One region of the Salmonella sp. HY31 genome, then DNA from elsewhere that is predicted to be linked to it. Evidence: predicted binding sites of a transcription regulator. Region 1 holds the regulator's gene; each other region holds the start of a gene.
The links. The regulator PurR, encoded in region 1, represses purine synthesis genes. The targets are predictions, from matches to a motif close to CANGCAAACGTTTGCNTG.

Region 1 (4,232 bases):
AAAAGCACAACGCCCAAACAGATCAGTAAGACCAACAAAAAAAACGTAAAAACAACCTCAAAAACCAGCCGTTCTTCTTCCGCTTCTACGCCAAAACGTACCATCGCTTCCACGAAATCTCGTCATACGACACATCGCCGTAACAGAACCGCGCCCACGTCAATCGCCGCCCTCGACGTGACGGAAAAATGCACGACGCGTAAAGGCCGTAAGCCGCACTGCGTGAAGGGGAAAGGAACATTGCCGCTCTCTATTGCCGATGCGCATCGGACTAAAGTACAAAAAGCGACGAAAACCGCGATGTCCAAGCTCATGAATCAGATTGGTAAGCCGTATCACTGGGGAGGCGCGTCGCCGCGCACCGGTTTTGATTGCAGCGGTCTGGTTTATTATGCCTATAAAGATTTAGTGAAGATCCGTATCCCCCGAACGGCGAATGAGATGTATCACCTGCGTGACGCGGCGCCCATTGAGCGCAGCGAGTTGAAAAACGGCGATCTGGTGTTCTTCCGTACGCAGGGGCGCGGCACCGCCGATCACGTTGGCGTCTATGTCGGCAACGGTAAGTTTATCCAGTCTCCGCGCAGCGGTCAGGAAATTAAGATCACCTCGCTGAACGAAGAATACTGGCAGCGCCATTATGTCGGCGCCCGCCGGGTGATGACCCCTAAAACAATTCGCTAATATTTTATCCTGTCGTTTAACGACAGGATAACTTCTTCTTTTGCGCCCCCGCTCAATTTGCTACCCTATCCTTACGCGCACCAGGGTTATTGTGCGTGCGCAATATTAATAATAAGGAGAGAAGCAATGTCGTTCGAATTACCTGCATTACCGTATGCCAAAGATGCTCTGGCGCCGCATATTTCTGCTGAGACGCTGGAATATCACTATGGCAAACATCATCAGACTTACGTGACCAATCTTAATAATTTGATCAAAGGCACGGCGTTTGAAGGCAAATCGCTGGAAGAGATCGTGCGTGCTTCCGAAGGCGGCATCTTTAATAACGCCGCTCAGGTGTGGAACCATACGTTCTACTGGAACTGCCTGGCACCAAATGCTGGCGGCGAACCGACCGGGAAACTGGCTGATGCTATCGCGGCATCTTTTGGCAGCTTCGCGGAATTTAAAACGCAGTTCACAGATGCCGCTATCAAAAACTTTGGTTCCGGCTGGACATGGCTGGTAAAAGGCGCTGATGGCAAACTGGCTATCGTCTCTACCTCAAATGCCGGTACGCCGCTGACCACAGATGCGACGCCGCTGCTGACGGTTGATGTGTGGGAACACGCGTATTACATCGACTACCGCAACGCCCGTCCAAACTATCTGGAGCATTTTTGGGCGCTGGTTAACTGGGAATTTGTCGCGAAAAATCTCGCCGCATAAGTCTGAGCACGCAGAAGGTACGCCTTCTGCGTTTTAGAGAGGGATAGAATAGAGGAAACGCCCTCCCTCAGAAGAGAGGGAATCAGTGCAGAGCGGCCGTTAATCCACCTGCGACAATCAAGCCCAGAACAATAAGCGTAGTGATCAACGAAAATTTCAGGTCGGTACTCATCAAGTTTTCTCCTTTTTATTCCCACACAAAAAGTGATATAGCGCATTTTTGCACATTCCCGCACAAAAATCTCTCATGTTTTATATTGATAACTGTTTTTAACGCTTCCCCTTTTCCTCAAGATCAGACAAAATTCCAGGCTTACTGAATTAGCGTAACGGCCATTGACCCCTTCCTGACGTTCCGTGTCGTTTTTCCGGCATGCCGCAACCCTGACGTTGCGATTAGGGTGTGTGTAGGCAAACGTTTACCTGGCGTTTCTCAGGAGCTTAGCGAGGGTCTGGAGTGAAATGTAATGGCAACAATTAAAGATGTAGCGAAACGAGCAAACGTTTCCACTACAACTGTATCACACGTAATCAACAAAACGCGTTTTGTCGCTGAAGAAACGCGTAACGCGGTCTGGGCAGCGATTAAAGAGCTGCACTACTCTCCCAGCGCCGTCGCGCGTAGCCTGAAGGTCAACCATACCAAATCGATAGGCTTACTGGCGACCAGCAGCGAAGCGGCCTATTTTGCAGAAATTATCGAGGCGGTTGAAAAAAACTGCTTTCAGAAAGGCTATACGCTGATTTTGGGCAACGCCTGGAATAACCTGGAAAAACAGCGCGCCTACCTGTCCATGATGGCGCAAAAGCGCGTGGATGGCCTGCTGGTGATGTGTTCTGAGTACCCGGAACCTCTGCTTTCCATGCTGGAAGAGTATCGCCATATTCCGATGGTGGTGATGGACTGGGGTGAAGCGAAGGCCGATTTTACCGATACGGTGATTGATAACGCCTTTGCAGGCGGCTATATGGCGGGTCGTTATCTGGTTGAGCGCGGTCACCGGGATATCGGCGTTATTCCCGGTCCGCTGGAGCGCAACACCGGCGCGGGTCGGCTGGCAGGCTTCATGAAGGCAATGGAGGAGGCGCTGATCAACGTGCCAGACAACTGGATTGTTCAGGGCGACTTCGAGCCGGAGTCCGGTTACCACGCGATGCAGCAAATCTTATCGCAGTCACATCGCCCTACCGCCGTTTTCTGCGGCGGCGATATTATGGCGATGGGCGCGCTTTGCGCGGCAGACGAAATGGGGCTTCGCGTACCGCAGGACGTTTCGGTGATCGGTTATGACAATGTGCGTAACGCCCGCTTCTTTACCCCGGCGCTGACGACGATTCACCAGCCCAAAGACTCTTTAGGCGAAACCGCATTTAATATGCTATTGGATCGCATCGTCAATAAGCGCGAAGAGTCACAGTCTATTGAAGTTCATCCACGCCTGGTTGAGCGTCGCTCGGTCGCTGACGGCCCGTTCCGCGACTATCGACGTTAATCCCCGCTGTCGGGAGCCTCTTCAGGCTCCCGCAACCACTCCCGATTCAACGTTTCGCTATCGCCCAAATAATCCAGCAGCCATGCCAGCGCGGGCGAGGCCTCGTTTTGCTGCCACGTCAGGCAACAGGCCGCATCGGGAAACGGATTCTCTAACGTCAGCGCCACCCATTTTCCGCTGTCTATCCACTGTCGGGCAAAGTGCGTCGGCACCATTCCCACGCATAATCCTGCTGACAGGCAGGTTGCCGATGACTCCCAGTCCGGTACTACAACCCTTTTTTGGTTATCCAGCAACCAGGTAATCCGTTTCGGTAAGGTTCGCGAGGTATCTTCTCTGACCAGCGACGGCCAGTTGCGCAGGGTATCATCGCTTAACGGTCCCGGCATCGCCGCCAGCGGGTGATCGCTTGCCACTACGCAACTCCAGCTCAGGGTACCCATATCCCGAAAAGCATAACGTCCCCCTACCGGAATCGCCTGCGTCGCCCCAATAGCCAGTTCGACTCGCCCGTCGGAGAGCGCGTCCCAGACGCCGTTAAACACCTCCTGAAAAACCAGCAGTTCCACATCGTCAAAATGGCGATAGAAATCGACGATCATCTGCCGGGTACGTTCTGGTCTGACGATATTATCCACCGCAATAGCCAACTGCCCGCGCCAGCCATTAGCAATTTGCTGACACTGTTGACGAGTGATCTGCATTTTTTTGATAACAGAACGCCCTTCTTTTAAAAACCAGACGCCAGCAGGCGTAAGTTCAACATCACGGTGACGTCGTACAAAAAGCGGTACGGCCAGCCACTCCTCTAACTGACGAACGGTGTAACTGACTGCCGAAGGCACACGGTGCAGTTCCTGCGCCGCCGCGCTAAAACTGCCATTGCGCGCCACGGCGTCAACCACTTCAAGCGAGTATTCCGACCACATAATTTGCCTACAAAAATTTTGAATTCACTGGACAAATATTAACGTTTCACAACCGTAATTTCACTCCCTACACTCTGCGACAATGTCTGTCTGATAAGAAAGAGAAACAAATATGCAACCTGGAAAAGGTTTTTTAGTCTGGTTAGCCGGTCTTAGCGTGCTGGGGTTTCTGGCTACGGACATGTACCTGCCCGCGTTTGCCGCCATACAGGCGGATTTACAAACGCCTGCTGCCGCTGTCAGCGCCAGCCTCAGCCTGTTTTTAGCTGGCTTTGCCGTCGCACAACTACTCTGGGGACCGCTATCGGATCGTTATGGCCGTAAACCGATTTTACTGCTGGGGTTATCCATCTTTGCGCTCGGAAGTCTGGGGATGCTGTGGGTAGAAAGCGCGGCAGCACTGCTGACGCTACGCTTT
Region 2 (4,232 bases), 1.9 Mb from region 1:
GATGTATGACGTTTTGCAGCAGTCTATCCACTATCTTAAAGCCGATAATTACGCCGCCTATGGCAACCTCGACGCGCAAAAAGCGCAGGATGACATGGAGCAGGTATATAACCAGTGGCTCTCTCAAAATGCGCAATTAATAAAATTAGCCAGCGATCAGAATCAGAGCAGCTTTACCCAGATGCAATGGACGCTGGGGATAATTCTACTTATCGTGCTCGTCGTGCTGGCGTTTATCTGGCAGGGGCTTCAACGCGTTCTACTACGCCCGCTGCAACGGATTATGGCGCACATTCAAACTATCGCCGACGGCGATCTCACCCATGAGATAGAGGCCGAAGGACGCAGTGAAATGGGCCAACTGGCCGCCGGTCTCAAAACGATGCAGCAGTCGTTAATCCGTACCGTCAGCGCGGTGCGCGATAACGCGGACTCTATCTATACTGGCGCAGGCGAAATTTCCGCAGGCAGCAGCGACCTCTCTTCCCGAACCGAACAGCAGGCCTCGGCGCTGGAGGAGACCGCCGCCAGCATGGAACAGTTAACCGCCACGGTACGACAAAACTCCGATAACGCACGACAGGCGACCGGTCTGGCGAAAACAGCATCAGAAACCGCGCGTAAAGGAGGACGCGTGGTGGATAACGTAGTGCACACCATGAATGATATCGCCGAAAGTTCGGAAAAAATCGTGGACATCACCAGCGTGATTGACGGTATCGCCTTCCAGACCAATATCCTGGCGTTAAACGCCGCGGTAGAAGCAGCCCGCGCCGGCGAACAGGGGCGAGGATTCGCGGTCGTGGCCGGAGAGGTACGCACGCTGGCCAGCCGTAGCGCGCAGGCCGCCAAAGAGATCAAAGTGTTGATTGAAAACTCCGTGTCGCGCATTGATACCGGCTCTACGCAGGTACGCGAAGCTGGAGAAACCATGAAAGAGATCGTCACCGCCGTGACCCGCGTGACCGATATTATGGGCGAAATCGCCTCTGCCTCCGATGAGCAAAGCAAAGGCATTGAGCAGGTGGCGCAGGCGGTATCGGAAATGGACAGCGTGACGCAGCAAAACGCCTCACTGGTAGAGGAGTCCGCAGCGGCGGCGGCGGCGCTGGAAGATCAGGCTAACGAACTTCGTCAGGCGGTCGCCGTGTTCCGCATCCAGAAACAGCCTCGTCGGGAGGCGCCGCCGACGCCGTTAAGCAAAGGCTTAACGCCACAACCCGCCGCAGAACAGGCGAGCTGGGAAAGCTTCTAATCAGCATGCTATCTGCCGTACGGTTAATGCGCTTTACGCAGTAAATAGCGGTACGGCAAACCCTCCGTCTCTTGCGCCAGCAGATCGTGTTCCATAAAGGTACAGAACCCAGGAATATCACGCGTCGTCGCCGGATCGTCGGCGATAATCAGCAATGTTTCGCCAGTTTGCATGTTGCGCACCGTTTTGCGCACCATCATTACCGGTTCAGGACAACGCAGCCCCAGGGCGTCAAGCGTATGGTCAGGGGAGGAAAACAGATCGCTCATCTTTGTCTCAATCGTAAAAAAACGGCGATATTTTACGCCCATCTTCGTCAGTAAGCCAGGCAGGTTAACGATTGCGTGAAAATTAGCCATTGCAATGCCAGCGCAAAACAGTATTATGCGGCGGTTCTTTATTGGGTTCCCTCACCCCATCCAACAAAAAGGTCACAATATGACTCCGTTTACACAATCACAGCGCATAAAAGCGTTGTTCTGGCTATCGCTATTCCATTTACTGGTAATCATTTCCAGTAACTATCTGGTGCAGCTCCCCATCACTATTTTTGGTTTCCACACCACCTGGGGCGCGTTTAGTTTTCCTTTTATTTTTCTCGCCACCGATCTTACCGTGCGTATTTTTGGCGCACCGCTGGCGCGCCGCATTATCTTCGCCGTCATGCTCCCCGCGCTGCTGGTGTCGTATGTGGTGTCATCGCTGTTCTATATGGGCGTCTGGCAAGGTTTCGCTGCGTTGGCGAACTTTAATCTGTTTGTCGCCCGTATCGCCGCCGCCAGCTTTATGGCCTACGCGCTGGGACAGATCCTTGATGTCCATGTGTTTAACCGTCTGCGCCAAAATCGCCGCTGGTGGCTGGCGCCGACCGCCTCAACGCTGTTTGGCAATATCAGCGATACTCTTGCCTTTTTCTTTATTGCGTTCTGGCGAAGCCCCGATGCCTTTATGGCCGAGCACTGGATGGAAATTGCGCTGGTGGACTATTGCTTCAAGGTGCTCATCAGCATTATTTTCTTCCTGCCGATGTACGGCGTTTTACTGAATATGTTGCTGAAAAGGCTGGCAGATAAATCTGAAATTTCCCCATTACTGGCAAGTTAAAGGTTCGTTTTCTGAGTTGTGATAAGATGAGCGAATGAGCCGTTATGGCTGTTTATCGAAAGGAAGAAGTCAATGCGCAATTTGGTTAAATATGCCGGTATTGGCCTGCTGGTTATGGGGCTTGCGGCCTGTGATAACAACGATACAAAAGCACCGGCAGAAGGTGCCGCCGCAGAAAGTCAGGCCTCCGGGCAGCCCGTCAGCCTGATGGATGGCAAACTCAGTTTCTCACTGCCGGCGGATATGACCGATCAGAGCGGTAAGCTGGGCACCCAGGCCAATAATATGCACGTTTATTCTGACCCAACGGGCCAGAAAGCGGTGATTGTCATCGTCGGCGATAATACCGATGAACCGCTGTCGGTGCTGGCGAACCGCCTGCTCGAGCAACAGCGTAGCCGCGACCCTCAGCTTCAGGTAGTCACCAATAAGTCTATTGAGCTCAAAGGCCATACGTTGCAACAACTGGACAGTATTATCTCCGCGAAGGGACAGACGGCGTATTCTTCCATCGTGCTGGGCAAAGTGGATAACCAATTGCTGACGATTCAGGTCACACTGCCTGCGGACAATCAGCAAAAAGCGCAAACCACGGCTGAAAACATCATCAATACGTTGGTTATTCAGTAACCTTTACGACGATGATGCGGCCTCCGGCAGTGCAGACGGAGGCCGTTTTTTTAAGCGCCAGGTAAGCAATAGCGCCATCGCTACCAGCCCGGCCGCCACCAGATAGATCACCGGCACGCCCGCCCAGGCCATCACCAGCCCCGCCAGCGGCCCGGTAATCCCCAAAGATAGATCCATAAATACGGTGTAAGTCGCCAGCGCCGCGCCCTGGTTCTGCGGCGGCACCGCTTTGACGGCCACCACGCCCAGCGCCGGAAAGACCAGAGAAAACCCCATACCGGTGAGCAAAACGCCGATTTTCGCCATCCACGGCATGGCTGCCGTCCCAACCAGTAACAGACCAATAATCTCCACGCCAAAGCAGATCATCGCAACATTCAACCCGCCCAAGCGATTGATGCCGTTAGGGAACAGCAAACGCGTACCGACAAACGCGATGCTAAATAACGTGAGCGCAAAGGCGGCGCCATCCCAGTCTTTAGCATCATAAAATAAGGTAATAAACGTCGCGATAACGCCAAACCCTGCCGATGCCAGGGACAACGCCATACCATACAGCCAGACACGCCCCAGCACCGCGCGAAACGGCAGCGGTTTGCCTTTGTTCGCCTTCACCGACGGACGTGGAAGCGCTAACAGTACCGCCAACAGAGCTACGCCCATCACCGTTAGCGCCAGTCCCTGTAACCCGCCCCAGGCATAACACAGCACGCCCAGCGGCGCGCCCATCGCCATTGCGCCGTAGGTGACGATACCGTTCCAGGAGATGACCCGACCAATATGCAACGACCCAACGACGCCGACGCCCCACAGTGTCGAACCGGTGCCGGCAAAACTTTGTCCAATCCCCAAAATCACGCGACCAAGCCCCAGTAGCAACAAACTGATCATGGGCCAGTTGTCGGCGATATCCGCCAGCAGGTAGCCGAGTCCGCTTAAAAAACAACCGAACAAGCCAAAGACAACGATTTTTTTCGGCCCTAATACATCCGCATACCGCCCGGCATGGGGACGGCTTAACAGAGTGGCGAAGTATTGCAGGCTGATAATAAGCCCCGCCCAGAACGCGCTGAATCCCATCGCATCATGCACATAGCCGGGCAAGACGGCGAGTGGCAGGCCGATAGTCAGGTAGCTGGCAAAGTTAAACATCACAATGGAGACGATACGCAGATTGAGGCGCAATCCATTTAGCGCCGGTTCAGCGACGGGTTCGGGCATGAGTATCACCGCATTTTTACAT
Region 3 (4,232 bases), 2.3 Mb from region 1:
CGCCGTGGACGTACTTCAGCAGGCCGCCAGGGCTAATGGGTTTGCGCGCCAGCCAGGCGCGTTTAGAGAGATTCAGCAGATCCTGTTGGAAGTCATCGAAGCTCGCGCCGCCGATACGGCTGACCACGCCCTGGAAGCACAGGTTTACCACATCATCGTGCAGCCCGACCGCTTCAAACAGTTTGGAGCAGCGGTAAGAGGCAATGGTCGAAATGCCCATTTTGGACATGATCTTGTACAGTCCTTTGTTGATGCCGTTACGGTAGTTCTGCATCACGGTACGGTAGTTTTTGGCGATGGCCTGGGTATCAATCAGACGCCCCAGCGTTTCGTAGGCCAGATACGGATAGATGGCCGTCGCGCCAAAGCCCAGCAGCACCGCAAAGTGGTGCGGATCGCGGGCGCTTCCGGTTTCTACGATGATGTTGGCGTCGCAGCGCAGGCTTTGTTCTACCAGACGCGTCTGCACCGCGCCCACCGCCATCGGCGCGGGTACCGGCAGGCGATTCTTACCGATATTGCGATCCGAGAGGACCAGCAGCACGGTGCCATTACGCACCATCTGTTCCGCTTTATCGCACAGTGCTTTGACCGTCGCATCCAGCGAGGTTTCGGTGACATCAAAGGTAATGTCAAGCCAGTCGGCGCGGTAGTGATGCTCGGTCATGGTGGTGAGCTGTTTGAAATCGGAGTACAGCAGGATCGGCGATTTAAAACTCAGGCGATGGGCCTGACCTTCCGCTTCGCAGAAGACGTTCATTTCGCGACCGATGCTGGTGGCGAGCGACATGACGTGCGCTTCACGCAGCGGGTCGATAGGCGGGTTAGTGACCTGCGCGAACTGTTGGCGGAAGTAGTCGTAAATAATACGCGGCTGGCTGGAGAGCACGGCAAAGGGGGTATCGTCGCCCATTGAGCCAACTGCTTCCTGGCCGTTTTCACCTAACACGCGGATAACCGAGTCCAGCTCTTCGGCGCTGTAGTTAAACTGTTTCTGATAGCTGGCAAGCAGGTCGTCGTCCAGTTCGCGGCTACCGACTTCTTCATCCGGCAGATCTTCAAATGGCACCAGACGGCGGACATTCTTTTCCATCCACGCTTTATACGGATGGCGACTTTTTAGATCGTCATCAGTTTCCGCGGAATGCAGGATACGTCCCCCGCGGGTGTCGATCACCATCAGCTCGCCGGGACCGACGCGACCTTTCTCGACCACTTCATCCGGCTGATAGTCCCAGATACCGACTTCCGAGGCGCAGGTGATCAGCTTGTCTTTGGTGATGACATAGCGTGCCGGGCGCAGGCCGTTACGGTCGAGGTTACAAGCGGCGAAGCGCCCGTCGGACATCACGATGCCTGCCGGGCCGTCCCACGGCTCCATGTGCATGGAGTTAAAGTCGAAGAAGGCGCGCAGATCCGGGTCCATATCCGGGTTGTTCTGCCAGGCGGGCGGCACCAACAGGCGCATGGCGCGGATGATGTCCATCCCGCCTGCCAGCAGCAGTTCCAGCATATTGTCCAGCGAGCTGGAATCCGAACCGGTTTCGTTAACAAACGGCGCGGCGGACTGTAAATCTGGGATCAGCGGCGTCTGGAATTTATAGGTACGGGCGCGCGCCCACTGGCGGTTGCCGGTAATGGTGTTAATCTCGCCGTTGTGCGCCAGGTAGCGGAACGGCTGCGCCAGCGGCCAGCGCGGCACGGTGTTAGTGGAAAAGCGCTGGTGGAACAGGCAGATAGCCGATTCCAGACGCAGATCCGCGAGATCCAGGTAGAAGCGCGGCAGATCCGCCGGCATACACAGACCTTTATAAATGTTGACCAGGTTCGACAGGCTGCACACGTAGAAATCTTTGTCGTCCTGCAAGCGCTTTTCAATGCGGCGGCGGGCGATAAACAGACGGCGTTCCATATCGCGCGGACGCCAGCCCGCCGGAGCGTTGACAAAAATCTGCTCAATACGCGGCAGGGAGGAGAGGGCGATTTCACCGAGCACGCCTTCATTGGTTGGTACATCGCGCCAGCCGACAATCGACAGGGTTTCCTGTTGTAATTCTTCTTCGACAATATGGCGTGACGCGGCGGCCAGTTCAGGATCTTTATTCAAAAAGATCATCCCGACGGCGTAGTTTTTGGCTAAGCGCCAGCCGCGCTCTTCGGCCACGATGCGAAAGAAACGGTCAGGTTTTTGTAATAGCAAGCCGCAACCGTCGCCGGTTTTACCGTCGGCAAGGATCGCGCCACGGTGCTGCATGCGGGCCAGCGCGTGTATGGCGGTACGCACTACCTTGTGGCTAGGTTCGCCTTCTATGTGGGCGATCAGGCCGAAACCACAGTTATCCTTCTCAAGGGATTTATCGTACAACATATCAGTGAACCTCCCCAGGCTCTACGGGACGCTCTCCCAACCGATGGCGCGCGGGCACAGCAAGAGCATGGCGACGGGGCTGGCGCATCATACGCTTACCTCGCATTCGCCCTCTTTATGTCCTTTTCGCATTGGTAAATACGGTTAAGAGGGAATCTCAATTACTGCATAAATATGATGAGCAGACGGCTCATCCAGAAAGCTTCCAGCGGATTCCCAACTTATCGGGAATCCACACCCAGGTCAAATGGCAAACTGATTTATGCAAAAGTGTGCTGTAGTACAGATAACTTTTTGAATCCATTGAAATTAAAAGGTTTTTATAGAAAGGCGGCCAAAGCGGAGCGGCAGAAATCCTGTGATCTGTCTCACTATAAGAGCCGCTTGTCAGGTCCTGTCTGACCTTGTTTTTCCAAAAATCTTAGCATTTTATGCTGATTTAAGTATAAGCGGCATTTAATGCTACTGTTTTTATCGACGAACCTTCAGACGTTGAAAAAAGAGGGGAATATCAGAAAAAATCATCAGCAGTTTTATGAATGAAATATCGTTTATTTTGCTTTATTATGCAATAAGTAAACGCCTTCCGGGGCGATTGATCCAGGTCATCGCCAAAGGAGGCTAAAAATGGCAGGCTTTGGCCTCTTTTTAAGAGGCGGTCTATCAGATTATGCAGTTACAGAAATTAGTCAATATGTTTGGTGGGGATCTTTTACGTCGGTATGGGCAAAAGGTTCATAAGCTGACGCTTCATGGCGGTTTTAGCTGCCCTAATCGCGACGGCACCATCGGGCGCGGCGGCTGCACCTTCTGTAATGTCGCCTCTTTTGCCGATGAGGCGCAGCAGCATCATTCGATTGCCGAGCAGCTTGCGCATCAGGCGCATCTGGTGAACCGCGCTAAACGCTATCTGGCCTATTTCCAGGCCTACACCAGCACCTTTGCAGAAGTGCAGGTGCTACGTTCCATGTATCAACAGGCCGTCAGTCAGGCCAGCATCGTCGGATTATGCGTCGGTACGCGTCCGGATTGCGTACCGCAGGCGGTAGTAGATTTATTGTGTGAATATAAAGATCAAGGCTATGAGGTGTGGCTGGAACTGGGACTGCAAACCGCGCACGATAAAACGCTGCGCCGTATTAATCGCGGGCATGACTTCGCCTGCTATCAGCGTACCACCCGGATTGCCCGTGAGAGCGGGTTGAAAGTGTGCGCGCATCTGATTGTGGGGCTGCCGGGCGAGGGGCAAAGTGAATGCCTGCAAACGCTGACTCGCGTTGTGGAAACGGGCGTGGACGGCATTAAACTGCACCCGCTGCATATCGTCAAAGGCAGTATTATGGCGAAAGCCTGGGAGTCGGGGAGGCTGAACGGCATTGCGCTGGACGATTACACGCTAACGGCAGGGGAGATGATTCGTCATACGCCGCCGGAGGTGATTTATCACCGGATTTCCGCCAGCGCGCGCCGTCCGACGCTGCTCGCCCCTCTGTGGTGCGAGAATCGCTGGACGGGGATGGTTGAGTTGGACAAATACCTGAATGAGCATGGCGTACAGGGATCTGCGCTGGCCCGTCCCTGGATACCTCCCATAGCGTAGCGTGATGAGGGGCGCTACGCATATTTCGCACAATATTCAACGCGGTTCTCATAATTGGGTATTATGTGCGAAGTTGTGGTGAAGGAATCCTCTATGAAGCAAATTCGTATGCTGGCGCAATACTATGTCGACCTGATGATGAAACTGGGTCTGGTGCGCTTTTCCATGCTCCTGGCGTTGGCGTTGGTGGTGCTGGCGATTGTCGTGCAGATGGCAGTGACCATGGTGCTGCATGGTCAGGTCGAAAGTATCGACGTCATTCGT

Region 2: tusA (sulfurtransferase TusA) is a predicted target of PurR. The motif match lies at 1,585-1,602, and genes of this name have one in related genera.
Region 3: gltB (glutamate synthase large subunit) is a predicted target of PurR. The motif match lies at 2,402-2,419, and genes of this name have one in related genera.

The regions. Positions count from the first base shown of each region.
Region 1 covers NZ_CP170479.1:2,117,779-2,122,010, reverse strand. Annotated here, with positions in the region: gene ACE15A_RS10025 (C40 family peptidase) at 1-684, shown strand, start outside; gene sodB (superoxide dismutase [Fe]) at 811-1,392, shown strand; gene ACE15A_RS10015 (YnhF family membrane protein) at 1,475-1,564, opposite strand; gene purR (HTH-type transcriptional repressor PurR) at 1,860-2,885, shown strand; gene punR (DNA-binding transcriptional activator PunR) at 2,882-3,814, opposite strand; gene punC (purine nucleoside transporter PunC) at 3,927-4,232, shown strand, end outside.
Region 2 covers NZ_CP170479.1:264,349-268,580, reverse strand. Annotated here, with positions in the region: gene ACE15A_RS01230 (methyl-accepting chemotaxis citrate transducer) at 1-1,255, shown strand, start outside; gene tusA (sulfurtransferase TusA) at 1,279-1,524, opposite strand; gene ACE15A_RS01220 (7-cyano-7-deazaguanine/7-aminomethyl-7-deazaguanine transporter) at 1,694-2,359, shown strand; gene ACE15A_RS01215 (DcrB family lipoprotein) at 2,432-2,989, shown strand; gene ACE15A_RS01210 (MFS transporter) at 2,993-4,210, opposite strand.
Region 3 covers NZ_CP170479.1:4,451,635-4,455,866, reverse strand. Annotated here, with positions in the region: gene gltB (glutamate synthase large subunit) at 1-2,368, opposite strand, end outside; gene ACE15A_RS21340 (TIGR01212 family radical SAM protein) at 3,039-3,968, shown strand; gene arcB (aerobic respiration two-component sensor histidine kinase ArcB) at 4,062-4,232, shown strand, end outside.